2 regions of the Bradyrhizobium sp. USDA 4503 genome follow, and region 2 is predicted to be linked to the other one. Evidence: riboswitches for the same ligand, from Rfam matches in the RefSeq annotation. Region 2 holds a riboswitch; the other holds the start of a gene.
What was found. A riboswitch is a leader RNA that binds a small molecule or an ion and turns the genes downstream of it on or off. The one in region 2 is predicted to bind S-adenosylmethionine.
Positions count from the first base shown of each region.

Region 1 (14,260 bases), 1.8 Mb from region 2:
ATGCGAATTCTCGGGGGAATTCTGCTCGGCAGCATGCTGCTGTCGGCAGGCTCGGCGTTGGCGGAGGACGATGCGTCCGAGCTGCGTGCGCTGAAGGCACGGCTCAAGCAGCTCGAGCAGAAAATGGAGACGCAGGCGCGCAAGGAGGAGGCGCTGGCCGCAAGACAGAACGCAATTCAGAACGCGCAGATGACGGCGAAGGCGCCGGTGCCGTTCGATCCCTGCGCATCGGGCAAGCTCTGCTACAAGGGCGTCACCTTCACCTTCGGCGGCTGGGTCGATCTCACCGGCATCTATCGCAGCCGCAACCTCGCCTCCGATTCGGGCTCGGTCTACAACTTCATCCCGTTCCCGCAGAGCAAGAACTACAACACCGGCGAGTCGCGCTTCACCGCGCGCCAGACCCGCTTCTCGGTGCTCGCCGAAGCCAACGCCACGGAGAACATCCACGTCGCCGGCTATGGCGAGCTCGATTTCGAGGGCGCGGCGCAGACCGCCAATTCGGTCGCGACCAATTCGTTCAATCCGCGGCTGCGGCAGGCCAGCATCGAGATCGACCGCAGCGATCTCGGCCTGCATGTCCTCGCCGGCCAATCATGGTCGCTGAACACGCCGAGCAAGGCCGGCATCGATCCGCGAGGCGCCGATACGCCGGGCGTGATCGATTTCGAGCTGGTGCCGGGCTTTCTCGGCGCGCGCCAACCCGGCGTCCGGGTCTGGCAGGATATCGGGCCGGAGTTCAAGCTCGCGGTCTCGGCGGAGAATCCGCAGACATCCTTTTTCGGCGGCAACAACCCGCTGGTCGGCACGCCGGCGGTTGGCCCGCAGGGCGTGCTCAATCCGAATCTGCTGGTCAATCTCACCGGTCCGGGCGGCAGCTTCTTCAACAGCCTGAACAATGTCAGCCTCAACCACGTTCCGGATTTCACCGTGAAGGGCGCGTGGGATCCGCGGCTCGGGCCCTACAAGCTGCATGTCGAGGCGTGGGCGCTCTACCGCGACTTCTATGATCGCTTCAACTTCGCCAATCACGACGTCAACACGGTCAGCTTCGGCGGCCACCTCTCGGCCGAGATCGTGCCGAAGCTGCTCGAGGTGCAGGCCTCCGCCTCCTACGGTGCGCTGGGCCGCTTCACCGCAACGCCATTCCCGGATGCAACCGTGCGCCAGGACGGCTCGATCCAGCCGCTGCCGATCACGGCTTTCCTGGTCGGCTCGGTCTGGCACACGACGCCGTCGCTCGATCTCTACGCCTATGCCGGGCTCGAAAAGACCAAGGCGACCTTCTCCAATGTCGGCACGGTGCCGTTCGGCTACGGCAATCCGCTCTACAACAACCTCGGCTGCAACATCGAGAACTCGCCGGCCGCGACCTGCAACGGCAACACTTCGGAGGTGAGGCAGTACACCGCGGGCTTCTACGACACGATCTTCAAGGGCTCCTACGGCACCATCAAGGCCGGCGCGCAATATTCCTACACCCAGCGCTTCGCCTTCCAGGGTGTCGGCGGCGCGCCGAAGACCGACGACCACATCGTCATGACCCAGATCCGCTACTACCCGTTCTAGGGCGTGACGATGTCATTTCGAGCCGAGCTACGAACTCTGGTTACCTCGCCCCGCGCGCGGGGAGAGGTCGGCGCGCATCGTTAGATGCGCCCCGGGTGAGGGGAGCCTCCGCAAACGTTGCTATCACCATCCATGCGGAGACGGCCCCTCACCCCAACCCTCCAAGAGCACGCTTCGCTTGTCTCGACCCCGTAAGAACGGGGAGAGGGAGTGCACCACCGGCAAAGGAACACCGCACATGAGGATCGTGACCAGACCGAAGCAGAGGGCCGTGATCGCGCGCGAACTGATGATGGTCAGCCGCGCCGCGCATGTGCTGCAGCGAACTGGCCTCGCGATGGCCGGTGCCATGGCCGGCACCTTCGTCGCCGCCCAGCTCGCCAAGGGCCATGTCGCTGTCTTCGGCACGCTCGGCTTCATCGCGACGACGATCGTGATCGGTGCAGTCGGCTTCTATCTCGGCATCGATGTTCCCAAGCCGGTGATGCGCGGCACGGGTCGCATCGATGCCGTCGAGCTGATGAGCGCGGGCGGCGTCTTCCTTGCCGCGCTGGCTGCGCTGGTGTCGGTCTACGGCATCATCTTCGACGAGATTCCGCCGCGCGCCTGGGAGTTCGTGATCGGCTCCTGGTGGTTCGGCGGCGGCGTCATGCTGGCAACCGCCGGCCTCGTCGGCCGTCAGCGGCCGGCGCAGAAGGCCGCCGCGCTGTCGACGGGGCCGATCCGGGATCAACGGCTGCGGCGGTGAGCACGGTCGCAGACCTGCGGCCCCGCTGCGCCAATCTGTCCCGTAGCTGCGATCGGCCGATGCGATACCCTCACCAAAAAATCGGGGAGGGACTTCATGCCAGCGAAATTCAGCCGCCGTCACGTCATCGCTGCCGGAACCGCGGCCGCTGCGATGCCCTTCCTGCCGCGCGGCGCCTCGGCGCAAGCCGCCTGGCCCTCGCGGCAAATCCGCATGATCTGCAGCTACCCCGCCGGCGGGCAGACCGATCTCCTGGCACGCGCCTTCGGCGAATTCATCGCAAGGCAAGTCGGGCAAACCGTCGTCATCGAGAACAAGGCGGGCGCCTCGGGCTCGATCGGCGCCGCCGAGGTGGCGCGCGCCGCGCCTGACGGTCACACCATCCTGTGCTCGATCTCGACCACTTACGTGATGAACCGCGCGATGATGAAGAACCCCGGCTACGACATGGACAAGGATCTGACGCTGGTCAGCGTGATCCCGGGCGCCGGGCTGCTGCTGGTCGCGAGCCCGAAATTGGGCGTCAAGACACTGGCGGAATTCGTCGCCTATGCGCGCAGCAGCGGCAAGGTGAATTTCGGCACCTATAGCGCGGGCTCCGCGCCGCACATGACGATCAACGAGCTCAACAAGCAGTATGGCCTCACCATCGAGCCGATCCACTATCGCGGCGAGGCACCGATGTGGACCGGGCTTGCGGAAGGCACGCTCGATGTCGCGATGGGCAGCTACACCGCCGCGCAAACCGTCCTGCAAAGCGGTCGCGGCGTCGTCTTCGGGGTGCATTCGAAGAAGGTCGACGCGATCCCCGAGATCAGGACGCTGCCCGAGCAGGGCACGACGTCGAAGTTCTTCACCGTGAGCGGCTTCTCGGGCTGGGCGCTGCCGAAGGCGACGCCGCAGCCGATCGTCGATCGGCTGTCGGAGATTTGCGTCGCCGCCAATAGCGATCCGAAGGTCAAGGAGGTGCTTGCGACCTTCGTGCTGGAGCCCGCGATCGGCTTCAAGGACAGCAATGCGCTGTATCAGCGCGAATTGCCGGTCTGGATGGAGGCCGCGCAGTCACTCGGCCTGCCGCCGGCTTGAAGCGATCCGGAACTGAAGGATGGCTGCATCGACGGTCACCATTCGTCGTAGAACCACTCCCTCGGGATACGAGGCCGCGCTCTTGCGTATGGCGGGATAGACGTCCGCTCGGGCTTGCGCGCGGCCGGCGCCGGCTGCGTCGGAGCCGGTGACGCCTTCGGCTCGGAAACCTTCGCGAGCGCTCGTTTCATTTCTTCCTGGCTCGCCTTGAGTTCCTCAATGGCTTTGGAGCTCTCGCGGGCCATCTGTTGCTGGTTCGCCTTTAGTTGCTCGATATTTCGCTCAACATTTGCGAGGTCGCGTGCGATCGTTTGCAGCAGCTGCGTCTGATCGGGAAGGGCTGTGTTGGCCGTCGGCGCGGCGTCCTGCGGTGGTGCGGTCTGAGGCAACGGCGTCGCTTGGGGCGGAGCGGCGTCTGCCGCGGCGACCTGAACGGCAGGTGGAGCGGGCTGCGCCGGAGGCTGCGGATCATCCGGCGGCAATGCTGGAGTTGAAACGAGCTGCGGCGCCCAACGGGCGACAAGCAGCTTGGCTTCCCCGCCATATGACGACTGCAAAGCCAGGGCAGCGACCACGATACATGCTGCCACCGACAAGGCGGTGAGGGCGCGGAATACCGGTCTTCCGGGCCGCGATTGCGAGGCAAGTCCGGAAGAAGCAGGGCTGGGCCCGGAAGAAACGGGGTTGGGTCCGACCGAGGGCGGGTTTGGCTTTGCCGACGGGTGGGACGCGGCATCGCGCTCCATTCTTGCGAGCTGTTCACTCAAGCGCGTGAGTTCTTCATCGGCGCGCGCAATCTGCTTTTGGGCTTCCGCGAGTCGTTCGTCGGCGCGCGCGCTCGGGCTATCGTTCGATCCAACTGGGTTCGGAGTGGGCGTGGAGTTCATTGACGTTTCCCTTTCCGTCCAATGTCACCCAAGAGTGCCGACTCGGCTATCCGTCAGGGGCGATCAGCCTCCAGCACTCCCTTCAGTCTTGTCTAAAGAATGGCCGGATGATAGCGCGCCCGAGGTCTCGTGATAATGGGGCGGGATATTGGCCCGGGCTAGCCGAAGATCGGGTCCGCTCGGGTCAAAAGCCGACATCATTCCGCGCCGCTTGGGGCAATGCAAACGGCCCTGGCCAGCGTAGTCTCAGGCGTCCCGCTGGACCAACTCGAAGGTGATGCCCTCTGGGCCCTCGAACAGCCGGAGCTTCCGGCTGATGTAGTCCATCTCCTCGCTCAGCATGGTGACACCGTTGGCCACCAGGTGCGCGGTGGCCGCCTCGATGTCGTCGACGCGGAAGGCGAGGTGATTGAAGCCCAGCTTTCGCAGATTGGTCGGGTGCACCCCCGGATCGGTCCCCGGGAGCGGGTCGAACTGAAGCAGCTGGATTTCGAAATCCGCTCCTTCGAGTGCGAGGGTGATGTGCTGCGCTCTCATGGCCGGCATGCCCATGTACCGGGCGGGAACGCCGCCGTCGATGGTCGCGACGTGAGTCTTCTTGAAGCCGAGCAGTGCGAAGAATTCGATCGCCGGGCCGGCATCTGCCACTGCGATAGTCACATGATCCGGACTGAGTATCATCTGATCGCTCCCTGTCATCAGCGACGCGCCGGCTTTCCTGCTGGAGGCTATCAGCTCGCTCCGTCCGCCGGTAGGTGGGTCGGCCCTGCGGCGACACAATCCGACGGGCAACTCCAATTGTAGGATGGGTAGAGCGAAGCGAAACCCATCGATTTAAGCCCGCGGCGCCAATGATGGGTTTCGCTGCATCGTTGCGCGAAGCTGAAACGACGAGTCCCGTCAACCACACCCGCCGCGGAGTATGGGTCCCGGCTTTCGCCGGGACGACGAATGGAAAGAGTCGCCCCGGCTACTTCTCCAAATTCGCATGCGGCCGGCCGAAGTCGGGTGCGGCGGAGTCCTGGCCGGTCTCGACGATGCCGCGGCGGATGGCGCGGGTGCGGGTGAAGTGGTCGAACAGCGCTTCGCCGTCGCCGCGCCGGATCGCGCGGGTCAGCTTCGACAGATCCTCGTTGAAGGTGCCGAGCATCTCGAGCACGGCGTCCTTGTTGGCGAGGAATACGTCGCGCCACATCGTCGGGTCCGAGGCCGCGATGCGGGTGAAGTCGCGGAAGCCGCCGGCGGAGAATTTGATGACCTCGGATTCCGTCACCTGCGCCAGCTCGTCGGCGGTGCCGACGATGGTGTAGGCGATCAGATGCGGCAAATGGCTGGTAATCGCGAGCACGAGGTCATGATGGTCGGGCGTCATGATCTCGACCTTGGCGCCGAGCGCGGCCCAGAACGTGCGCAGCCGGTCGGTCGCCGCGGGATCGGTGCCTTCGGGCGGGGTGAGGATGCACCAGCGGTTGATGAACAACTCGGCGAAGCCGGAATCCGGCCCCGAATGCTCGGTGCCGGCCACCGGATGCGCCGGGACGAAGTGGACGCCGTCAGGCAGATGCGGCGCCATGTCCTTGACGACGGCGCCCTTCACCGAGCCGACGTCGGAGATGATCGCGCCGGGCTTCAGATGCGGCGCGATCTCAGCGGCGACCGGGCCGCAGGCGCCGACCGGGATGCAGAGGATGACGAGGTCGGCGTCCTTCACCGCCTCGATGTTGGTCTCGACGACGCGATCGACGATGCCGAGTTCGGCGACGCGCGCACGCGTCTTCTCCGAGCGCGCGGTGGTCACGATCTCGCCGACCAGCCCTTGCGCGCGCGCGCCGCGCGCGATCGAGCCGCCGATCAGGCCGAAGCCGATCAGCGCGATGCGTTGGAAGAGCGGGGCGGTGGTCACGATGTCACTTTCCGGCCAGGAAGTCGCGCAGCCCCTCGACCACGAGGCGGTTGGCCTCCTCGGTGCCAATGGTCATGCGCAGCGCATGCGGCAGCTTGTAATTGTTGAGTGCGCGCAGCACGAGGCCGCGCCGTGTGAGATAGGCGTCGGCTTCCGCCGCGGTCTTGCCCTTGTCGGTCGGGAAATGGATCAGCACGAAATTGGCGACGCTCGGCGTCACCTTCAGCCCGAGCTTGCCGATCTCCTCGGTCAGCCAGTTGCGCCATTGTTCGGTGTGGGTTCGCGACATCTGCACATGCGCCGAGTCCTCGATCGCCGCCACCGCCGCCAGCATCGCCGGCGTCGTGACGTTGAACGGACCGCGGATACGGTTGCAGGCATCGACGATATGCGCCGGCCCGAACATCCAGCCGATCCGCAGCGCCGCAAGGCCGTGGATCTTCGAGAAGGTGTGCGTCACCACCGTGTTGTCCGTGGTCGCGACCAGCTCGATGCCGAGCTCGTAGTCGTTGCGCGAGACGTAGTCGGCATAGGCGGCGTCGAGCACCAGCAGCACATGCGACGGCAGCGCGGCGCGCAGCCGTTTGACCTCGTCGAACGGGATGTAGGTGCCGGTCGGATTGTTCGGGTTGGCGAGCCAGACCAGTTTCGTGCGCGGCGTCACCACCTTGAGTATGGCGTCGACGTCGGCCGTGAAATTGGTCTCGGCCGCGATCACGTTCCTGGCGCCGTTCGCCATGGTGGCGATCGGGTAAACCAGGAAGCCGTGGGTGGTCGAGATCGCCTCGTCGCCGGGCGCGAGATAGGTGTGCGCCAGCAGGTTGAGGATTTCGTCGGAGCCGGCGCCGCAGATGATGCGGTCGGGATCGAGCCCGTAGGCGCGGCCGATCGCCTCGCGCAGCACGCGCGAGGTGCCTTCCGGATAGTCCTCGAGATGGTCAGCCGCCGCCTTGTAGGCCGCGATCGCCTTCGGAGACGGCCCGAACGGCGTCTCGTTGGCGGACAGCTTGAACACTTTGCGGCCCGGTTCCGGCACCGGGCTCTTGCCGGGCGTGTAGGGCGCAATATCGAGGATGCCGGGGTTCGGCACGGGGCGGGACATCATCAACTCCGAACAGAGCGTTTTCGAGCGAAGTGGATACCGGTTCGCGTGAAGAAAACGCGTCAAAACAAAAGCCTGGACGGGCGGCTGGCTCTTACTTCAGGTCCTGGCCGATCCGTTAGAGGGCACCGTATAGCGCGTTGCGTGGCTGCCGACGAGGGCCGACGAGCGGACCGAGGCGCCGGCCTTGATCAGGGCGAGCTTGATGGCCTCGAAACCCTTGTTCTTAAGGTCTTGTCCGGTGACCGAGACCAGGAGCGCCGCGCCGTCGAAAGCGGTGTCGGGGACCGCGACGATCTCGGCGAGCGGCGCAAGCGCCCGGGCGACATCGGCGTTCCAGCCGGAGACGCGCACGCTCCAGGTCTGCACTTCGGTGACCATGGCGTCGTCGGCGACCCGCGAGATCACGAACACCGGCAGCGCGGCGGGATGGTCGGCGCGTTCGAGGAACGGCAGCCGCGCGATGATCTTCGGCGCGCCACTGGCCTCGAGCGCATTCCACCACGGCGTACGGCTTGCGATCGCGGAGACCAGCGCGAGGTCGCCCTTCGACTTCGCCACCGCCTCGACCGCGGCCTGTGCGCTGAAATGCGACACGTAAGGCACCACGAAGCCGAAGTGAAACCGCGCCGAGTCGCGCATGGCCGACTCGCCGACCGAAACGTCGGCATGCACCGCGAACGGCGCCTGCACATAGGTGAAGGTCGAGATGATGACGCGCCAGATGCTCTCGATGGTGTCGAGCGGCAGGATGCCGCGATGACGCCGCACCAGCTCGCGCATCATGCTGGCCTCGCGTGCCGGGCGGAATGCCGAGCCGACCTCCTGGGTCTTCTTGACCTGGATCAGGCGGTCGATGATGTCGCCGCGCGCCATCAACAGGCGGTGTACCTGCTCGTCGATCGCATCGATCTCCTTGCGCAGATCCTGCAGCGAGGGCGGCGACGGGGGTGGGTTGGACATGCTCTCAAACCTTGTCGTCGGGGCGGCCCGGTGCCGCGTCGGACAGGGTCCCTGATTAGGAAAGACGGGCAGCGAAAGCAAAGAGAAACGTCGCAGGCGTGCCTTGCGCATTCGGTTAACCAATTGGCCGTGGGCAGGGCTGTCTTGACGGCGGGGGGCGTGGGGACTACGTTCCCTGCGTCCCGTGGTCATTTGAGCCGGCCGGCTTGCAGCCACGTTAAACAACTCGCTAAACAGGCCGGGGACCTTATCAGCTCCCGGCCGAACCTTTGTTCAGGCCGGGTTTTTTATTGGCCTGAGGTCCGTCGAGCCCTCCCGCGCGGAGGCAGGGTCGCCTAGATGAGCAACGTGCGTCCGATACCGAGCCCACAAACCCCGAGCGATGATCGCGCCCATGAGGCCGACCATCCGTCGTCATTGGTGGCGAAGTTCGGGATGGACCAGCCGCTCAAGCTCGATTGCGGCGTCGATCTCGCACCATTCCAGATCGCCTACCAGACCTATGGCGAGCTCAATGCCGACCGCTCCAACGCGATCCTGGTCTGCCACGCGCTGACCGGCGATCAGCATGTCAACAACATCCATCCCGTCACTGGCAAGCCCGGCTGGTGGGAGACCATGGTCGGCATCGGCCGGCCGATCGATCCCGACAAGTACTTCATCATCTGCTCCAATGTGATCGGCGGCTGCATGGGCTCGACCGGCCCTGCGTCGTTGAACCCCGCGACCGGCAAGGTGTGGGGACTCGATTTCCCGATCATCACCATTCCCGACATGGTGCGTGCGCAGGCGATGCTGATCGATCGTCTCGGCATCACGACGCTGTTCTGCGTGGTCGGCGGCTCGATGGGCGGCATGCAGGTCCTGCAATGGACCACGGCCTATCCGGAGCGCGTGTTCTCGACGCTCGCGATCGCCTGCTCGACGCGCCACTCGGCGCAGAACATCGCGTTCCACGAGCTCGGCCGCCAGGCCGTGATGGCCGATCCGGACTGGCGCGGCGGCCGCTATGTCGACGAGGACACCCATCCGCATCGCGGGCTCGCCGTGGCGCGGATGGCCGCGCACATCACCTATCTCTCGGACGCCGCGCTGCATCGCAAGTTCGGACGGCGGATGCAGGACCGCGAGCTGCCGACCTTCTCGTTCGATGCGGATTTTCAGGTCGAGAGCTATCTGCGCTACCAGGGCTCGTCCTTTGTCGAGCGCTTCGACGCCAACTCCTATCTCTATCTGACCCGCGCGATGGACTATTTCGACATCGCCGCCGACCACAACGGCGTGCTGGCGAAGGCGTTCACCGGCATCCAGACCCGGTTCTGCGTGGTGTCGTTCACCAGCGACTGGCTGTTTCCGACCTCGGAATCGCGCGCGCTGGTGCATGCGCTGAACGCGTCGAGCGCGCGGGTGTCGTTCGCCGAGATCGAGACCGACAAGGGGCACGACGCCTTCCTGCTCGACGTGCCCGAATTCCTCGAGATCTCCCGTGCCTTCCTGCTGGCCGCAGCCAAGGCGCGCGGACTGAAGGACGGCGGCCGGTCATGAGCATGCAGCAGACATTGCCCTTGCCGGGTATCGCGCCGGAGCGGACCGGCGGCTATCGCACCGATCATCTGTTGGTCGCCGACATGGTGCGGCCGGGCTCGCGCGTGCTCGATGTCGGCTGCGGCGACGGCGAATTGCTGCAACTGCTGGAAAGCCGCGGCATCGACGGCCGCGGCATCGAGCTGTCGCGCGAGGGTGTCAATGGCTGCGTCGCCAAGGGGCTCGCGGTGGTGCAGGGCGATGCCGACACCGACCTCGTCAATTATCCGGATGATGCGTTCGACTACGTGATCCTATCGCAGACCTTGCAGGCGACGCGGCAGCCCAAGGTGGTGCTGGAAAATCTGCTGCGGATCGGCCAGCGCGCCATCGTCTCGTTTCCAAATTTCGGGTTCTGGAAGATGCGGCTGCAGCTGTTGATCGGGGGCCACATGCCGCGCACCGAGAATTTGCCGGCGAGCTGGTACGACACCTCGAACATTCATTTCTGCACCATCAAGGATTTCGTGCAGCTCTGCGAGGAGATCAACGTCAAGATGGAGCGCGCGGTGGCGCTCGATCTCTACGGCCGTCCGGTGCCGCTCAACCTGCCGTGGTGGGTGTGGAACATGTTCGGCGAGCAGGGTGTGTTCCTGCTCAGCAGGGGTGGGCAGGGGAAGTGACGTCATGGCGTCATTCCGGGGCACGCGAAGCGTGAACCCGGAATCTCGAGATTCCGGGTTCGGTGCTGCGCATCGCCCCGGAATGACAGGACTACACCGGCGCCGCCACCAGCGACCGCGGATCGCGTACCGGCCAGCGGCCGGCCTCGACCAGCGCGATGAAGCGCTCGACCATCTCGTTGAACAGCGCCGGCTCCTCGAGGTTGAGCACGTGGCCCGACTTCGGGAAGAACGAGAGGCCGGCGGCCGGCAGATGCTGCTTCAGGAACATGCTGGGCGCGATGCAATTGTCGTCCTCGTCGCCGCACAGGATCAGCGCCGGCGTCGCGGCGCGCTTGATGGCGTCGGTCATGGTGTAGATCGAGGGCCTGCCGCCCTGGAAGCTGCGCATCGTGTTGGCTGAGCCCCTGGCGTTGTGGCGAGCGAGCGCGGCGTAGAAATCGGCGTGGCCGCGCGGATCCTTGACCAGGAACGGAATCCGGCTCGGCGCTTCGCGCGTCACCTTGGCGACCTCGACCGCGCCGATGCTCTCATATTGCTCGGCATTGGCGCGGCACTGCGCGCGGAAGGCATCGAGATTCTCGAGGCTCGAGCCGGAGCCGACCGCGGCCAGCGTCATCGACAGCGCGCGCTCCGGCGCGTTGAGGGCGACCTGCAGCGACGAATAGGAGCCCATCGAGAGTCCGACGAAATGCGCCCTGGCGATGCCGAGATGGTCGAGCACGGCGAGCGCGTCGGTATAGAAGTGCTGGTAGGTGTAGACGTCGGCACTCGCAGGCACGTCGGACGGCGTGTAGCCGCGCGCCGAATAGGCGATGCAGCGGTGGCCGCGCGCGAAATAGCGCATCTGCGGCTCCCAATTGGTGTGATCCGCGGCGAACTCGTGCAGGAAGATGATCGGGGTTCCGCTGCCGGCCTCTTCGAAATGGAGGCGGACATGATCTTTCGTCGTGGCGTAGGGCATTGAAATTCTCCTCTCGTTGGCCGCCCCCAGATTTGCAGTTAATTTTCAAGGCCGCAATGCGGCAGTTCCGGTTCCTTTCTCGTCATCGAATCATCGCGGAATGACCAAGAAATTGGTCCCGCAGTGCCGCATGAAATCTTCCTCGCGCCATCCCGATTTTCAAAACAACCGCCGTGTTCCCTTGAGTGTTTCCTTGGGAACGCGACGGGGAATTGGGGGGTGTTACAGAGGATCTAGTGAAGTATGGTTCAGTTGCTTGCGTGTCGCCGGTCGCTTTGTGTTTTGGCGCTGGCTCTGTGTTCGCTCACTCTCGCCGTGATCTCCGCCGCTCCGGCATCCGCCCGTCCGCATCATTCCCGTCACGCGCATTCGGCCCATGCCGGCCATCACGCGGGTCACTATGCACATCGTCATTATCGGCGGGCAGCGCGGCTGTCGCGCGCCGAGCGCCGCGCACTCGCGCAGCCAGGCGGGATCATCGAAACCAACGCAGCGCCGTTGCCCGGCAGCGCTGACCCCGTGCCCAACACGGGCGGCGTGATTGCGGCAAACGGCTTCGGCTCGTCCGGCATCGTCGCCGAGGCGCGCCGCTATCTCGGCGGCAATCCGACCGGCCGCTCCAGCCTGTGGTGCGCCCGCTTCATGAACATGGTGCTGCAGCACACCGGCCATCGCGGCACCGGCTCCGACATGGCGAGCTCGTTCGCCAAATACGGCACGCGCGTTTCGGGACCGCAGGTCGGCGCCATCGCCGTGATGAGCCGCCGCGGCGGCGGCCATGTCGGCATCATCACCGGCGTCGATGCCAAGGGCAATCCGATCATGATCTCGGGCAACAGCGGCCACCGCGTCCGCGAGACGCGGGTCTCGCGCGGCCGCATCTACGCCTATGTGATGCCGACCAACTGATCGCTCGAAAGCGGGGCGGGGCGCGCACGCGCCTTGCCCGGCCTACGACGCTACAGGTCCCTCAGCGGCAATCGTGTCGCCGACGGCGGCGCCGCCATCGCTGATGATCTCGGCATAGATGCCGCACTCATTGTTGCCGAAACGCTGCATCAGCGTGTTCGGCACCGAGAGGTCGCGCGCGCCGGTATCGGGATCGACATTGACCGCGGCGCAGCGGGTGATGCGCTTCACCACCCTGGCCCGGGCGCTGCCGATCGCAATGGTCTGGTCGAGCAGGCTGGCTTCATGCCAGGCCGGCCAGCCCTCGACATAGAGGTTGGCGCGGAAGCGCAGCGGATGGACCGGCGCCTGCACCATCTCCTCGATCGCCCGCAGGCTCGCCAGATTGATGATCGAGACCACCTTGCGCGGCACGTCAGAGAAGCTGTGCCCGGGGCTGACCAGCACCTTGGGCGGCCCCTTGATCTGGCCGGTATGACGATCGGCGAAATAGCGCTCGATCATGGCGCGGCCTTCCGCGGTCTCGAGGTCGCCCTGGGCCACCATCGCGCCATCCCGGCGCAGCGTCAGCACGTGGCTGTCATCGTCGAAATGGGCACGCAGCGGCGCCAGCCACTCGTCCCGCTGCAGCATCAGGAAATGCGGTTTCGGCAGCCATTTCGGCGCCGAGGGATCGAAACCGCTCGGGCCGTTCTCGATCGCATAGCGGCGATCGGAGCGGAGCGTCTCACCGATCTTGAACTCTGCGTGCGGCAGCGGCTCGGGCGTGAGACCCTTGACGGGATAGCGATAGATGCCGGTGATCCGGGCAGAGGAAGCGTGCGTGTTGTCCATTCGCCCGCTCTAGCCTGTTTGGCGTGCGAGGAGAACTGCCGCCCGCGGGAAGGTACTAGTCGGCGCGCGCCGCTCCAGGAGCGTCCAGCAGGCGTTGCATGAACACGAGATCGAGCCAGCGGCCGAATTTGCGTCCGACCTCCGGCATCCGGGCGACCTCGACAAAGCCGGCCCGCGCGTGCAGCCGCAGCGAGGCGAGATTGCCGCCGTCGATGCCGGCGATCATGACGTGCTTGCCGAGCGCGGTGGCCGCGGCGATCAGCTCGTCGACGATGATCCGGCCGAGGCCGCGGCCGCGATGATCGGCATGGATATAGACGCTGTGCTCGACGCTGTAGCGGTAGCCCGGGAAGGCCCGGAAGTCGCCGAATGTGCCGTAGCCGAGCACCGTCACTCCCTCGACGGCTACTAGCACGGGATAGCCCAGAGCCTGCCGCGCCGTCATCCAGGCCAGCCGCTCGGCCTCGGAATCCTGCTTCTCCGTCCAGATCGCGTTCGAGTTGGCGACCGCCTCGTTGAAGATCGCGGTAATCGCAGGGATGTCCTGCTCTGTGGCGGGGCGGATAATCATCGGTGGTTCCTTGACGGGCCTCTTGAACGGATCCCCATCGTCTATTATATAAGACGATATGTCAATTATAGAGGACAAGGCCGATGAGGCTCTCGGGCGGCGGGTTCGCGCCGAACGGGAGGGCCGCGGCTGGTCGCTGGCGGACCTCGCCGGGCGGGCGGGCGTGTCCAAGGCCATGCTCAGCAAGATCGAGCGGGCGGAGGCAAGCCCGACGGCGGCGACGCTGTCGCGGATCGCCACGGCCTACGGCCTGACCATGGCTGCGCTGTTCGAAGTTGCCTCACACAATTCCCGCCTGCAGCGGGCCAAGGATCAGCCGGTGTGGCGCGATCCGAAGGCGGCCTATCTGCGGCGGCAGGTGTTCCTGCATCCGGCCAATCCGCTGGAGCTGGTGGAGATCGAACTGCCTGCGAGGCAGGAAGCCGGCTTCCCCGCCAGCGCCTATCACTTGGTCCGCCAGGTGGTCTGGGTGATCAGCGGCCGCCTCACCTTGATGGAAGGAGCGGAGCGCCACGAG
Region 1 covers NZ_JBSRXS010000001.1:4,750,525-4,764,784, reverse strand. The annotation lists gene ACVMIH_RS23005 (hypothetical protein) at 1-1,569, shown strand; gene ACVMIH_RS23000 (hypothetical protein) at 1,808-2,317, shown strand; gene ACVMIH_RS22995 (Bug family tripartite tricarboxylate transporter substrate binding protein) at 2,414-3,403, shown strand; gene ACVMIH_RS22990 (hypothetical protein) at 3,439-4,290, opposite strand; gene ACVMIH_RS22985 (VOC family protein) at 4,537-4,971, opposite strand; gene ACVMIH_RS22980 (prephenate/arogenate dehydrogenase family protein) at 5,261-6,193, opposite strand; gene hisC (histidinol-phosphate transaminase) at 6,198-7,295, opposite strand; gene ACVMIH_RS22970 (chorismate mutase) at 7,395-8,258, opposite strand; SAM riboswitch at 8,433-8,512, shown strand; gene metX (homoserine O-acetyltransferase MetX) at 8,598-9,803, shown strand; gene metW (methionine biosynthesis protein MetW) at 9,800-10,465, shown strand; gene ACVMIH_RS22955 (alpha/beta fold hydrolase) at 10,557-11,429, opposite strand; gene ACVMIH_RS22950 (TIGR02594 family protein) at 11,673-12,338, shown strand; gene ACVMIH_RS22945 (MOSC domain-containing protein) at 12,381-13,172, opposite strand; gene ACVMIH_RS22940 (N-acetyltransferase family protein) at 13,228-13,743, opposite strand; gene ACVMIH_RS22935 (helix-turn-helix domain-containing protein) at 13,802-14,260, shown strand, end outside.
Region 1: another riboswitch for S-adenosylmethionine. It lies ahead of metX (homoserine O-acetyltransferase MetX); the one in region 2 lies ahead of ACVMIH_RS30910 (O-succinylhomoserine sulfhydrylase).

Region 2 (14,260 bases):
CGCTGCGCAGTTCGGCGGCGAGCCGCGCTGCGCCGACACCGCGCGTCCAGTAGTCCCGCATCCCCTCGCTAGCGCCGGCGAGCGTCACCGAGAGCAAGGCCCAGCCGCCGGTGACGATCGGCAATGCCCAGCGGCGCCACCCGGGCTTTGCGCGCAGCCATTGCACCCAATCGGCCGATCCCAGCGCCGCGACGATGATGAACAGTGCCACCGACAGGAAGACGAAGCGGTATTCCTTGTGGGCGATCAAGCTGTGGAAGACGAGGTTGACCAGCGCCACGGCCAGCAGCAGCGGCGCATGCCGCGCGCCGCGCCAGATCGCGGCGAGCGGCAACACGATCGCCGCCGACCACACGATCAGGAAGTTGGCGAGATAGGCCGAAGGGGGCGTCACGCCGAACTCGGTCGCGCGATCGTGCAGCAGGTTTTCCTTGATGTTGCCGATCAGCCAGGCGAACGGCACGGCGCCATGCGCAAGGTCGATCGCGGCGGTGAGCACCAGCGCGGCGAGACCGCCCGCGATCAGGGGAATCAGGTTTCGCCAACGCATCCAGCAGGCGCCGAGCGCAAGCGCGGCGATGGCCGGCGCGTACTGAAAGCGGCAGACAAAGGCAAAAGCGAGCAACGCGCCGCCGATCGCCAGATGCCGCTGCGACGGACGGCCGGTCACCAGCAGCGCCGCCGGCACGACCAGCGCCGTCGCCAACGGCTCGCCCAATGTGTGCGGCGAGAGCAGGATCAACTCGAACCAGACTGCCGCCGCGAACGCCGCGACGATGGCATGGGTTCGCGAAATCCGTGCACCAAAGAACCAGGCGCTGACCACGATCGACAGTGACGCAGATGCGGCGACCAGGCGCGGCACCAGGAAAGCGCCCTCGCCCCCCGGCGCAATCAAGCCGCCCACCGCGACCGGCCCGGCCAGCAATGTCGGCAGGAACCAGCCGCGAATGCCTTCGCGCCACTCCCACGTCAAAATGCCGTCATGGCCGAGCATCCGCCACGCCGGCTCGAGATACTGAAAGATCTCGTCCGGATACATCACGTTGGGCCAGAGCGCGGCCGCAAGGCGCAGGACCAATGCCGGCAACAGCAATGCGAACAGCGGATGAAGACGCCCGGTCGATGTCCCGGCCACGGCTGTGCTGCCGCGCGCCCCATCCGCGCCGGTGCTGGTCATCGTTCCGCCGATCGTACCGTGGAGCAGCATGCTGACGACCAGATAGCGGGCAAAGCCTTTAAGATGCGTGACTGATAAATTGGCGAGGTCACACAGAAGGGGCCGCGACATGGTTAGCTAAACGTCAAGATTCCGGATGCGCGCGCCGGCGACAATGTTAGGATCGCGCGCGTGGGGGCTGGTGGCGTCATGGCGGGGCGTGGGTATACCATTTTCGACACGGCGATCGGCCGATGCGGCATCGCGTGGGGCGAGCTCGGCGTGGCTGGCGTGCAGCTTCCCGAGCTGCGCGAGATCGAGACCCGCAAGCGGCTATTCAAGCTTTATCCTGACGCGCGCGAGATGCGGCCTCCCGAGGAGGTCGCTGTCGCGATCGAGGGCATCGCCGCGACCTTGCGCGGCGGCATTGGGACCTTGCCGGCGTTGCGCTCGACATGAGCGGCATCCCGGCCTTCAACGCGCGCGTCTACCAGTTTGTCCGGACCATTCCCCGCGGCGAAACCCGGACCTATGACGAGGTGGCGAGCGCCTTGCGCGCGTCCGGCGCGGTCTATTCGGTGGCACAGGCGCTCGGCCGCAATCCCTTCATGGTCATGGTGCCCTGCCACCGCGTGCTCGAGGCAGGCAATTATGCCGACCGGATCTCGCCGAACGGCGGCAGCATCTCGAAACGGCGGCTGCTCTCGATCGAGGGCGCCCAGCCGACCACCAGCAAGACCCTTTTTGATGTGCTGCTGCCCGTTGCACGACTCCGGCCGCAAGCTTAAATCCGGGGTATGGTCCGAACCACGCTGCTGCAGCGCGATCGCATCACGGTGAACGAGTTCCGCTGCACGGCGGAACCCGGCGACAAGCCGTTCGCCGAGCAGTTCGCCTCCCACTCGGTGTCCTATGTGCGCAGCGGCAGCTTCGGCTGCCATTGCCGCGGCCGCTTCCATGAGCTGGTGGCAGGCTCGATCCTGGTCGGCCATCCCGGCGACGAATACACCTGCACGCACGACCACGTGGTCGGCGACGAATGCCTGTCGTTCTTCCTCGACCCGGTGCTGGTCGAGACCATCGGCGACCGCGCGGCGGTCTGGCAGGTCGGGTCGGTGCCGCCGCTGCCGGAACTGATGGTGATCGGCGAGCTCGCGCAAACGGCGGCAGCTGGCAACAGCGACGTCGGTCTCGACGAGATCGGCCACCTCCTCACCAGCCGCCTTGTCGAGCTGGTGTCCGACCGCAAGACAAAGCCGCTCACCGCAGGCTTGCGCGATCGCCGCCGCGCCGTCGAGGCCGCGCTGTGGATCGACGCCAATTCACACCATCAGATCGACCTCGACGAGGCCGCCGAACAGGCCGGCTTGAGCACCTTCCATTTCCTGCGGCTGTTTTCCGCCGTGCTCGGCGTCACCCCGCATCAATATCTCGTGCGCTCGCGGCTGCGCCATGCGGCGCGGCGGCTCGCGGATGACGACAGCCCGGTCACCGACATCGCCTATGACGTCGGTTTCGGCGATCTGTCCAATTTCGTGCGCAGCTTCCACCGCGCCGCCGGTGCCTCGCCGCTCAAGTTCCGCCAGGCCTCGCGCGGCGACCGCAAGATTTTCCAAGAACGTCTCGCGCTGCAATAGCTAGGCTGCTCCCGTCCGCGCGTCTTTCGATGCGCTTAGCGACTGGAGATTCCTCATGTACGACCATATCGGATTGCGCGTTGCCGACCTCGACGCCAGCGTGCGCTTCTACACCGCAGTGCTGGCGCCACTCGGCTTCGTGCTCTGCTCGCGCGACGACAGCGGCGCCGGTTTCGGCCCGAAGGGCGAGCCCGCGCTCTGGCTGCATTTGCACAAGGGCAAGGCCCAAGGCGGCGCGCACGTTGCGTTCCGTGCCCCGAGCCATGACGCGATCAAGACATTCCATACCGAAGGCCTGAAGGCCGGCGGCAAGGACAACGGCGCGGCGGGCCATCGCAAGGATTACAGCCCGACCTATTACGCGGCGTTCCTGCTCGACCCCGACGGCAACAATGTCGAGGCGGTGTCGACCTAGCACACCACAGCTCCGCCGTCATTGCGAGTGGAGCGAAGCAATCCATCTTTCCGCCTGCTGCGGTGTGGATTGCTTCGTCGCTTCGCTCCTCGCAATGACGACACATCTGAAACCAACGAGGATTGAACAATGGCTTCCATTCACAAGGATATCCCGATCGACGCGCCGGCAGATCATGTCTGGGACGCGTTGCGCGATTTCGGCGCACTGCATACGCGGCTAGTGCCGGGCTTCGTGACTGACACGCAACTGGACGGCGACGTCCGCACCGTCAGCTTCTCCAACGGCACCGTGGCGCGCGAGACGCTGGTCGATTGCGACGACCAGCGAAAGCGGCTGGTCTATGCGATCAGCAGCGAGCGGTTGAAGCAGCATTCCGCCTCGGTGCAGGTGTTCGCCGAGGGCGACACGCGCTGCCGCGTGGTGTGGATCGCCGACGTGCTGCCGCACGAGGTCGCGCCATACATGGACGCGCAGATGGATCTCGGCGCGGCGGCGATGCAAGCCGCGATGGCCAAATCGGCCAGGGAGAAGAGCGCGGCGTGATCCGCTAGGTCATGCGACTGGCCGCGCATTTCGAACTATGACCGTCACCCTGAGGAGGTCGCGAAGCGACCGTCTCGAAGGGCGACAGTCCCGCTGTTTCTACGAGCGCACGCCGAAACACCTGGGCCGTCGATCCTTCGAGACGCCGCTTCGCGGCTCCTCAGGATGACGGATTTAATATCTACGACAGCGCCGGCTGCACTTCTGCGACCGGTGCCGACTTGCCCCAGCGCGTCAGGATCACGCTGAGGCAGGACAGCACGCCGAGCACGCCCATCGAGGCGGCGGCGAGTGCGAAGAAGTTCTGCGCGCTCGCCTCATGCGTCGACAGCCACCAGCCGCCGGTGCCGATGAAGATCAGCCGCGCTGTCTGCGCCAGCACCGGACCCAGCACCTTCGCGGCACCCTGCGAGGAGAAATACATCGACATCGCAAGGCCGATGAACGCGTACATCGGCGCGGCGGTCGAGAGATATTGATGGCTGGTCGCCCGCACGTGCGGATCATTGGTGAACAGATTGACCCAGAGGTCGGGGAAGACGGCGATGAAGCTGCCGACCACGCCGACCGCAAGGAACGACACCGTGCCCGCGGTCCAGGCGATGCGCCGGGCGCGCGCGACGCGCTCGGCGCCGACCGCCATGCCGATCATCGGCACCGAGGCGATGCCGACCGCGAAGGCGACGGAGGTCAGCATGAATTCGAGCCGCGCGCCGATGCCGTAGCCGGCGAGCACCGCGGTGCCGAACTGCGCCAGCATGTGGGTGAAGATCGAGATCGTCAGAACCGACTGCAACGGCGAGAAGCAGGACACCGCGCCGACCTTGAGGATGTCGATGAACATCGCCCATTGCACGCGCAGCCCCTTGAGTTTCGGCTTCACGCGGGCACGGCCCGAGAACAGATACCAGCCCATCACGCTGATGCTGATCGAATAGGCGATCAGCGACCCCGCGGCGACGCCGCGCATGCCGAATTGCGGCACCGGACCGAGACCGAGCCCGAGCGTGCCGCCGAGAATGATCTGCCACACCGCCGAGGACAGGATCATGGTCGACGGCAGCTTCATGTTGCCGGTGCCGCGCAGGATGCCGGCCATGGTGTTCATCAGCCAGGGCAGGATCGCGCCGCCGAAGAACACCTGCGAATAGGCGATCGCCTGCGCCAGCACATTGCCCCGGCCGCCGAGCAGTTCGAGCAGGCGCGGGCCGAAGATCAGCATGCCCAGCATGAACGTCAAACCAAAGGTCAGGCCGATCAGCAGCGCATGCATCGCCAGCGTCGAGGCGCGCTCGATCTCGCCGGCACCGAGCGCACGCGCGATCGCGGATGCGACGCCGCCGCCCATCGCGCCGCCGGACATCGTCATGGTCAGGATCACGCAGGGAAACACCAGCGCCATCGCCGCGAGCGACTCGACGCCGAGCCGGCCGATATACGAAGTCTCCGCGATCACGACGCAGGTGCCGGCGGAGAGCGCGATCACGTTCGGCCACGCCAGCCATAGCAGCGTGCGCAGGATCGGCCCGTCGAGCAGCGCATTGCGCGCCGGCTTGGTCACCGGCGGCGGCAGCGGCCGCTCTTGTTCGTCGACAGGAATTTCGGCGAGGCCGAGATCGGACATTTCTACTCCCACGCGCGATCTGGGGAGCCGCGCCATGGTGTTTCCCTACCATGGCGGCGGCGGAATCCACGTGCGCGGGGCGCAAGGGGGGCCTGCGCGATTGCAGGTGAACCCGGATGAACCTTGGGGCTAGCCGATCGACCAGACGAACGGCGCGCCGGCGGCGCTGTTCGGCTTCAGATGCACCGGAATATGCCGCCCGCAGCCGGCGGCCAGCCCTTCGAACAGGCCGGTCAATACGCTGGCGCAGGCCGGATGATAGTCGGCCACGTCGGCCATCAGCTTCCAGCCCTGCTGGCGGATTTCGAACTGGCCCTCGGATTCGGTGATGTCAGCAATATCGTCCTGCGACTCGAAGAGAGTGCGCAGGAATGCGGCAAATTCCGTGGCACGGCCACGGCGGCCGCCGAGCGCCTGCGCGACCTCGTCGTAATACTGCATGCCGATCAGTCTGCCGGTGAGATGCAGCAGATAGCTCGCATCCTCCGGGCCGAACACCTGCACGATGACCGGCGCGGCCGTCTTCACATATTCCATCGCGTAGTTGCGATAGGCCTTTTCCAGCCGCGGCTTCGGCCAGCTGTCGACCGGCAGCGCCGGCGCGGTGTTCGGATCGAATGGCGGCGCCTCGAGATGGCGCGCGAACACCAGGCGCTGGTCGAGCTCGAGCGGATGATCGTACTCGCAGTAATAGCCTTCGAGGCCGTCCTGGCCGTCGACACTCTGCTTGGTGCAGACGAAGCCGAGCCGCAAGTCCCCGAGCGCGACACCGTTGTTGGCGTGCCAGCCGCGCAGCATCGCGCGCGAGACCTCACCGGGCACGCCGCAGATCGCCGTGCCCTTCCAGATCCAGCGCGGCGGCGGATAGCGGATCCAGGCCTTGCGGTCGGTCTCGTACATGTATTCGACATGCACGCCGCCGATCCAGTTGGAAAGATAATGATACTGCGCGGCCGCGACCGCCGGCGGCAGGCTGTCGAGGCCGAGCTTCTTCAAGCCGGGCAGGAAGCGCTCCTGCTGCTGGCGACGAAACACGCGGAAGACGAACTCGGCGGCATCAGCCGTGCCGCGCCGCGTGACGACGGTGAGGATCAGCCCGGTGAAGAAGGCGTGATAGAGATCGGCGACGCTGCGCCACTTCCGCCATTGCGTTTCGCGCGCGTCCTGCTCTCCGGTCATGTCTGCTCCCGCTGTTCTTGTTGGCGAGATAAAGCCTCGCGCGCGCAATCGTAGCCCGGATGCAGCGAAGCGCAATCCGGGGCAGCTCAATGCGCGTATGCAGCGCCCCGGATTTCGCTAGCGCTTCATCCGGGCTACGGAATTACACGCGCGCGAAACGGAATTACACGCGAAAATGCTTGGAGAGCTTCAGGCCCTGCGCCTGATAGTTCGAGCCGATGCGCTGGCCGTACAGCGCGTCGGGGCGCTCGAGCATCCGCTCATAGACGAGGCGGCCAACGATCTGGCCATGCTCGAGGATGAACGGCACCTCGCGCGAGCGCACCTCCAGCACGGCGCGCGCGCCCTTGCCGCCGGCGCCGGCATAGCCGAAGCCGGGATCGAAGAAGCCGGCATAATGGACGCGGAATTCGCCGACCAGCGGATCGAACGGCACCATCTCCGCGGCGTAGTCCGGCGGCACCTGCACCGCCTCTTTCGACGCCAGGATGTAGAACTCGCCGGGATCGAGGATGAGACTGCCGTCGGGCCGGGCCTTGATCGGCTCCCAGAAGTCGTCGACAGCATAGCCGCCGCGGCGATCGACATCGACCACGCCGGTATGGCGCTTGGCGCGATAGCCGACGAAGCCGCCCGAGCTCTCGCCGGAGAGATCGACCGAGAGCGCGACGCCATGGGTGAGATCGGCATTGGCGGCGTCGACCAGCCGCTCGGCGGCATGCAGCGCATCGAGCTCGTCGGCGGTCAGCGTCGCCTCGCCGATCCGGAAGCGGACCTGGCTGAGCCGCGAACCCTCGCGCAGCAGCACGGGAAACGTCTTCGGGCTGATCTCGGCGTAGAGCGGGCCGTGATAGCCGGCGCCGATCATGTCGAAGCGGCGGGTGCCGTCGGCGATCACGCGGGTGAAGACGTCGAGCCGTCCGGTCGAGCTCTTCGGGTTGGCCGCGGCCACGATCTCCGGCGGCAGCGCCAGGCTCTCCAGCAGCGGCACGATGTAGACGCAGTTGGTCTCCAGCACCGCGCCGTCGGACAGATCGATCTCGTGCAGCTTCAGCTCGTCGATCCGCTCGGCGACGGTGGCATCGGGCCCCGGCAGGAAGCTGGCGCGGACGCGGTAGGCAATGTCGCCGAGGCGGAGATCGAGGCTGGCCGGCTGGATCTGGCTCTCGACGAAGTCATAGGCGGGCAGAATGAGGCCGGCCTCCGCCATCTCCGCGATCATGCGGTCGGGCAGGATTCCGTTGGATTCATCTTCCAGCGTGAACGACACGATGCGGTCCCTCGGCGATCCCTCGAGATGACCCAAAAATCATACTCCAGGCGGCCATCAAGCCCCAAAATATGGGCTTTTACGGGTTATCCGATGACCGTCTTGACGGAAAGGGCGCGAGGGAATATCAGCTGCACTTATCCCGTGGTGATTTGAGCCGGCCGGCTTGCAGCCACGTTAAATAAGTCGCTAAACAGGCCGGGGACAGTGTGATCCCGGCTTGTGGAGGTTGCTCCAGGCCGGTTTTTTTGTGGCCATTCTCCAGGGGAAATGGCCACCTCGGAGGTCACATGTCTGAATCTGAAACCACGGCCCGCTTTCGTCCCGAAACCCGTCTCGTCCATGGCGGTACGCTGCGCTCGCAATTCGGGGAGACGTCGGAAGGGCTGTTTCTCACCCAGGGCTACGTCTACGACACCGCCGAGCAATGCGAGGCGCGCTTCAAGGGCCAGGACCCCGGCTTCATCTATTCGCGCTATTCCAACCCGACCATTGCGATGTTCGAGCGCCGCATGATCGAGCTCGAGGGCGCGGAAGCCGCGCGCTCGACCGCGACCGGCATGGCCGCGGTGACCACCGCGATCCTCGCCCCGCTGAAGGCCGGCGATCATGTGGTGGCCTCGAAGGCCCTGTTCGGCTCCTGCCTCTACGTGGTGCAGGACCTGTTGCCGCGCTACGGCATCGAGACGACGCTGGTCGACGGCCTCGATCTCGACCAGTGGCAGCGCGCATTGCGGCCGAACACCAAGACCTTCTTCCTGGAGAGCCCGACCAATCCGACGCTCGACGTGCTCGACATCGGCGCGATCGCAGAGATCGCGCATAGCGGCGGCGCCCGGCTGATCGTCGACAACGTGTTCGCGACGCCGATCTGGCAGAGCCCGCTGTCGCTCGGCGCCGACGTCGTGGTCTATTCCGCAACCAAGCATATCGACGGCCAGGGCCGCTGCCTCGGCGGCGTCATCCTGTCGTCGGAGGCCTTCATCGCCGAGCACATCCACAATTTCATGCGCCAGACCGGGCCGTCGCTGTCGCCGTTCAACGCCTGGGTGCTGCTGAAGGGGCTGGAGACGCTCGGCGTGCGCGTCCGCGCCCAGACCGAGAACGCGGCGAAGATCGCCGAGGCGCTGGCCAAGCATCCGAAGATCACGCGGCTGGTCTATCCGGGCCGCCCCGACCATCCGCAGGCCGAGACGGTGAAGAAGCAGATGGGCGCCGGCTCGACACTGGTCGGCTTCGAGGTGAAGGACGGCAAGGCCGGCGCCTTCCGCTGCCTCAACGCGCTGAAGATCTCGCGCATCTCCAACAATCTCGGCGACGCCAAGAGCCTCGTCACGCATCCCGCGACCACGACGCATCAGCGCCTGGCGCCGGAGGCCCGCGCCGAACTTGGTATCAGCGAAGGTTTCATTCGCTTCTCGGCCGGGCTCGAGCATCCCGACGACCTGATCGAGGATTTTGAGCGCGCGCTCGAGCAGGTTTGAAGCAACGCGTCATGGCCGGGCTTGCCCGGCCATGACGGCTTCTCTTGAAGATTAAGTCGCAGCCGTCGTGACGCCGCCGTCGACCACGATGGTCTGGCCGGTCATGAAGGTCGACGCGTCGGAAGCGAGATAGGCCACAGCGCCTGCGATCTCGTCGGGCTCGCCGATGCGGCGGAGCGGCGTCGATGCGGTGCGGCGCTTCAGATTGTCCGGGTCCTCCCACAGCGCGCGGGCGAAATCGGTCTTCACCAGGCCCGGCGCCACGCAATTGACGCGCACGCCCTTCGGGCCCCACTCGCCGGCGAGGCTGCGGCACAGTGCGAAGTCGGCCGCCTTGGAGATGCCGTAGGCGCCGATCACCGTAGAACCCCGAAGTCCGCCGATCGAGGAGATGATCACGACCGAGCCCTTGCCGCGTTCGGCCATCTGCGGGATCGCCAGTGCGGACAGCCAGATGTTGCTCTTGACGTTGGAGCCCATGATCTTGTCGAAGGCCTCGTCGGTGATGTCGAGCAGCGGGCCGTAATAGGGATTGACCGCGGCGTTGCAGACCAGGATGTCGATCTTGCCGTAATGCTTGATCGTCCCCGAGACCAGCGCCTCGACCTCGCTGCGGCGCGCGATGTTGCAGGGGATGACGAGCGCATCGCCGCCCGCGTTCTTGATGCCGTCGGCGACTTCCTGGCAGGCATCCGCCTTGCGCGAGGAGATCACGACCTTGGCGCCGAGTTTTGCCAAAAGCTCCGCCGAGGAGCGGCCGATGCCGCGGCTCGAGCCGGTGATGACCGCGACCTGGCCGGTGAGATCGAACGGGGTGTTTTTCATTGTTGTTTCCCTGTTATTTGCACGTCATTCCGGGGCGCGACGCAGTCGCGAACCCGGAATCCAGAGGTTACGGCGCCAGATTCCGGGTTCTCGCTTCGCGAGCCCCGGAATGACGGAGATGGCTCAGGCCAACAACCCGCCGCCCTCGCTGACGCGACGGAGGTGATAGTCGGTGTCGCCGAGCGTGTTCTCGATCATGGTCAGCCGCTTGAAGTAGTGACCGATCTTGGCTTCCATGGTCATGCCGATGCCGCCATGAAGCTGGATCGACTGCTGGCCGACGAACTTCAGGGACTTGCCGACCTGCACCTTGGCGGCGGCGACCGCCGACGCACGCTCCTTGGCATCGTCGAAGTCCGACGCCATGGTGGCGAACATCGACATGCTGCGGGCCTGCTCCAGCGCCACGAACATGTCGGCGGCACGGTGCTGCAGGCTCTGGAACGAGCCGATCGCAACGCCGAACTGCTTGCGGGTCTTGATGTACTCGACCGTCTCCTTCAGCGACTCGTCCATCGCGCCGACGGCTTCCGCGCACAGCGCAATGCGGGCTTCGTCGGCGACGCGCTCGATCAGCAGCAGGCCGTTCTCGGGATCGCCGATCGCAGCGTCAGCGCCGACCTCGACATTGGTGAAGGTGATGTCGGCCGCGTGCAGGCCGTCCTGGGTCGGATAGCCCTTCCTGGTGACGCCCTTGGCATCCGCTGGGACCAGGAACACGCCGATGCCGCTCTTGTCGCGCTGGCCGCCCTTGGTGCGCGCGGTCACAACAAGCGTGTCGGCGTTCTCGCCGTTGAGCACCACGAACTTCTCGCCGTCGATCACCCAGCCGTCGCCCTTCTTCTTCGCGCTGGTGACGACGTCGAAGAGGTCATAGCGCGAGTTCTTCTCGAGCTGGGCAAAGCCGAAGGTCTTGCTGCCGTCGATGATGCCGGGAATGTGCTTGGCCTTCTGCTCGGCCGAGCCGCCATGGCGCAGGAAACCGCCGGCGACCACGACGGTGGCCAGATAAGGCTCGACCACTAGCGCCTTGCCGAGCGCTTCCATCACGATCATGGTCTCGACCGCGCCGGCGCCGAAGCCTCCGTCGGTCTCCGCGAAGGGCAGACCAAGCAGGCCCTGCTCGGCGAGCTTGCCCCAGAGCGCTTTGCTCCAGCCGCCCTTCTCCTTCATGTACTTCTTGCGCGCATCGAAGTCGTAGGCATCCGCCAGCAACCCGTCGACGCTTTCCTTGAGAAGCCGCTGCTCCTCGGACAGATCAAAATCCATGTTCGTTCCCTTAACTAACTGATCATTGTTCAAGCCGGGGCCTCTTCACCTCGCCCCGCTTGCGGGGAGAGGTCGGATCGCGAAGCGATCCGGGTGAGGGGGTACAGGTCTCTCGGCAGTCGTTGCTCGGAGAGATGCCCCTCACCCCAACCCTCTCCCCGCAAGCGCGGGGAGAGGGAGAGGAAACTACAGTCCCAGCACCGCCTTGCTGATGATGTTGCGCTGGATCTCGTTGGAGCCGCCGTAGATCGAAACCTTGCGGTTGTTGAAGTAGCTCGGCGCGATCTGCGCGGTCCAATCCATGCTCTCGTTCGAGCCGGCATCGCCGTGCTCGTCATAGGGTGCGGCGAACGGACCGATGATCTCCATCAACAGCTCGGTGGTGGTCTGCTGGATCTCCGAGCCCTTGATCTTGAGCACCGAGGACGCCGGATTGGGCTTGCCCTTGCCGTGCTTGCCCTCGTCGGCGACGACGCGGAGCTGGGTGAGCTCGAGCGCCTTCAGCTCGATCTCGCAGGCCGTGAGCTTCTCGCGGAACGCCGGATCCTCGATCACCGGACGGCCGCCGGACTCGACCTTGGAGGCCAGCGCGCGGATGCGGCGCAGCCGCTCCTTCGACACGCCGACCCGGGCGATGCCGGTGCGCTCATTGCCGAGCAGGAATTTGGCGTAATCCCAGCCCTTGTTTTCCTCGCCGATCAGGTTCTCGTAGGGCACCTCGACGTCGTCGAAGAACACCTCGTTGACCTCGTGGCCGCCGTCGATGGTCTGGATCGGGCGCACGGTGACGCCCTTCGACTTCATCGAGAACACGATGAAGGAGATGCCCATCTGCTTCTTCGCGGCCGGATCGGTGCGGCAGAGGCAGAAGATCATGTCGGCGTGCTGGGCGAGCGTGGTCCAGGTCTTCTGGCCGTTGATGATCCACTTGTCGCCACGGCGCTCGGCCTTGGTCTTCAGCGACGCGAGGTCCGAACCCGAGCCCGGCTCCGAGAAGCCCTGGCACCACCAGTCGTCGACATTGGCGATGCGCGGCAGATATTCCTTCTTCTGCTTCTCGTTGCCGAAGGTGTAGATCACCGGGCCGACCATGCTGACGCCGAAGGCGAGCGGCTGCGGCGCCGGATAGGACTGCAGCTCCTCGTTGAAGATGTAGTGCTGCACGGTGCTCCAGCCGGTGCCGCCATATTCCTTCGGCCAGTGGGTGACGCCCCAGCCCTTCTTGTTGAGGATGCGCCACCAGGTGACCATCTCGTCCTTCGACAGATGGCGGCCTTCCTGCAGCTTGCGCCGGGTCTCCGGCGGCACGTTGTTCTTGAAGAACTCCCGCACCTCCTCGCGAAACGCTATCTCTTCCTTGGTGAAAGCGAGATCCATCGGATCCTCCTTTTGAAATTCAACTGCTTCTTTCCTGGTCGTCCCGGCGAAGGCCGGGACCCATAACCACCGGCTTTCGTGTTTGACAACGCCGGCTGCCGCATGTGCCCAAAGAGAAGCCGCGGCGTATGGGTCCCGGCCTTCGCCGGGACGACAATCCTACTGCAACACCTCGAACAGGCCGGCCGCGCCCATGCCGCCACCGACGCACATGGTGACAACTGCGTACTTGGCCTTGCGGCGGCGGCCCTCGATCAGCGCGTGGCCAGTGAGCCGCGCACCCGACATGCCGTAGGGATGGCCGACCGAAATCGCGCCGCCATTGACGTTGATCTTCTCCGGATCGATGCCGAGCTTGTCGCGGCAGTAGAGCACCTGCACCGCGAAGGCCTCGTTGAGCTCCCAGAGATCGATATCGTCGACCTTGAGGCCATGACGCTTGAGCAGCCGCGGCACCGCGAACACCGGGCCGATGCCCATCTCGTCCGGCTCGCAGCCGGCGGAGACGAAGCCGCGGAAGAGGCCGAGCGGCTTCAGCCCGCGCCTGGCGGCCTCCTTGTCGCTCATGATCACGGAGGCGCTGGCGCCGTCCGAGAGCTGGCTGGCATTGCCGGCGGTGATGGTGAAACCGTCGCCGCGCACCGGCTTGAGGCTGGCAAGCCCTTCGGCCGTGGTCTCCGGCCGCGGACCTTCGTCCTGCGACAGCGTCACCTCTTTCATCGTGACGGCACCGGTCGCCTTGTCGGTGACCGCCATCATGGTGGTGATCGGCGCGAGCTCTTCCTTGAACTTGCCGCCCTGCTGCGCGGCCGCGGTGCGGCGCTGGCTTTCCAGCCCATACTCGTCCTGCTTCTCGCGCGAGATGTTGTAGCGCTTGGCGACGATCTCGGCGGTGTCGATCATGGGCATGTAGACCTCGCCCTTGATCTTGAGCAGCGCCGGATCCTGGGCATGGAAGGAATTCATCTTGTCGTTCTGCACCAGCGAGATCGATTCACCGCCGCCGCCGACCGCGATCTCGACGCCGTCGAAGATCACCGAGCGCGCGGCAAGCGCAATCGCCTGCAGGCCGGAGGCGCACTGGCGGTCGATCGTGGTGCCGGCAACCGTCACCGGCAAGCCGGCGCGGAGCAGCGCCTTGCGCGCGATGTTGCCGCCGGTCGCGCCCTGCTGCATCGCCGCGCCCATCACCACGTCCTCGATCTCCTTCGGATCGACCTTGGCGCGCGCCACCGCTTCGCCGATCGCGTGCCCGAGCAAGGTCGCGCCCTCGGTGACGTTGAGCGCGCCGCGATAGGCCTTGCCGATCGGCGTGCGGGCGGTGGAGACGATAACGGCGTCGGTCATGAGCGAGATCCTGATGCAGTCTGTTGTTGCGTGGATTGAGATGTCTCGGTTTGAGCAGTCTTGGGCTGCTGCTGGCGCAATTCGTGACGCGACAGCTTGCCGACCGGGGTGCGCGGCAATTCGTCGAC
Region 2 covers NZ_JBSRXS010000001.1:6,502,221-6,516,480, reverse strand. The annotation lists gene ACVMIH_RS30950 (4-amino-4-deoxy-L-arabinose transferase) at 1-1,291, opposite strand, end outside; partial or broken gene ACVMIH_RS30945 (methylated-DNA--[protein]-cysteine S-methyltransferase) at 1,370-1,947, shown strand; gene ACVMIH_RS30940 (helix-turn-helix domain-containing protein) at 1,957-2,796, shown strand; gene ACVMIH_RS30935 (VOC family protein) at 2,852-3,211, shown strand; gene ACVMIH_RS30930 (SRPBCC family protein) at 3,341-3,757, shown strand; gene ACVMIH_RS30925 (MATE family efflux transporter) at 3,939-5,381, opposite strand; gene ACVMIH_RS30920 (hypothetical protein) at 5,511-6,560, opposite strand; gene ACVMIH_RS30915 (2'-deoxycytidine 5'-triphosphate deaminase) at 6,724-7,830, opposite strand; SAM riboswitch at 7,965-8,044, shown strand; gene ACVMIH_RS30910 (O-succinylhomoserine sulfhydrylase) at 8,121-9,314, shown strand; gene ACVMIH_RS30905 (glucose 1-dehydrogenase) at 9,366-10,139, opposite strand; gene pimD (pimeloyl-CoA dehydrogenase small subunit) at 10,263-11,408, opposite strand; gene pimC (pimeloyl-CoA dehydrogenase large subunit) at 11,595-12,785, opposite strand; gene ACVMIH_RS30890 (acetyl-CoA C-acyltransferase) at 12,945-14,132, opposite strand; gene pimA (dicarboxylate--CoA ligase PimA) at 14,129-14,260, opposite strand, start outside.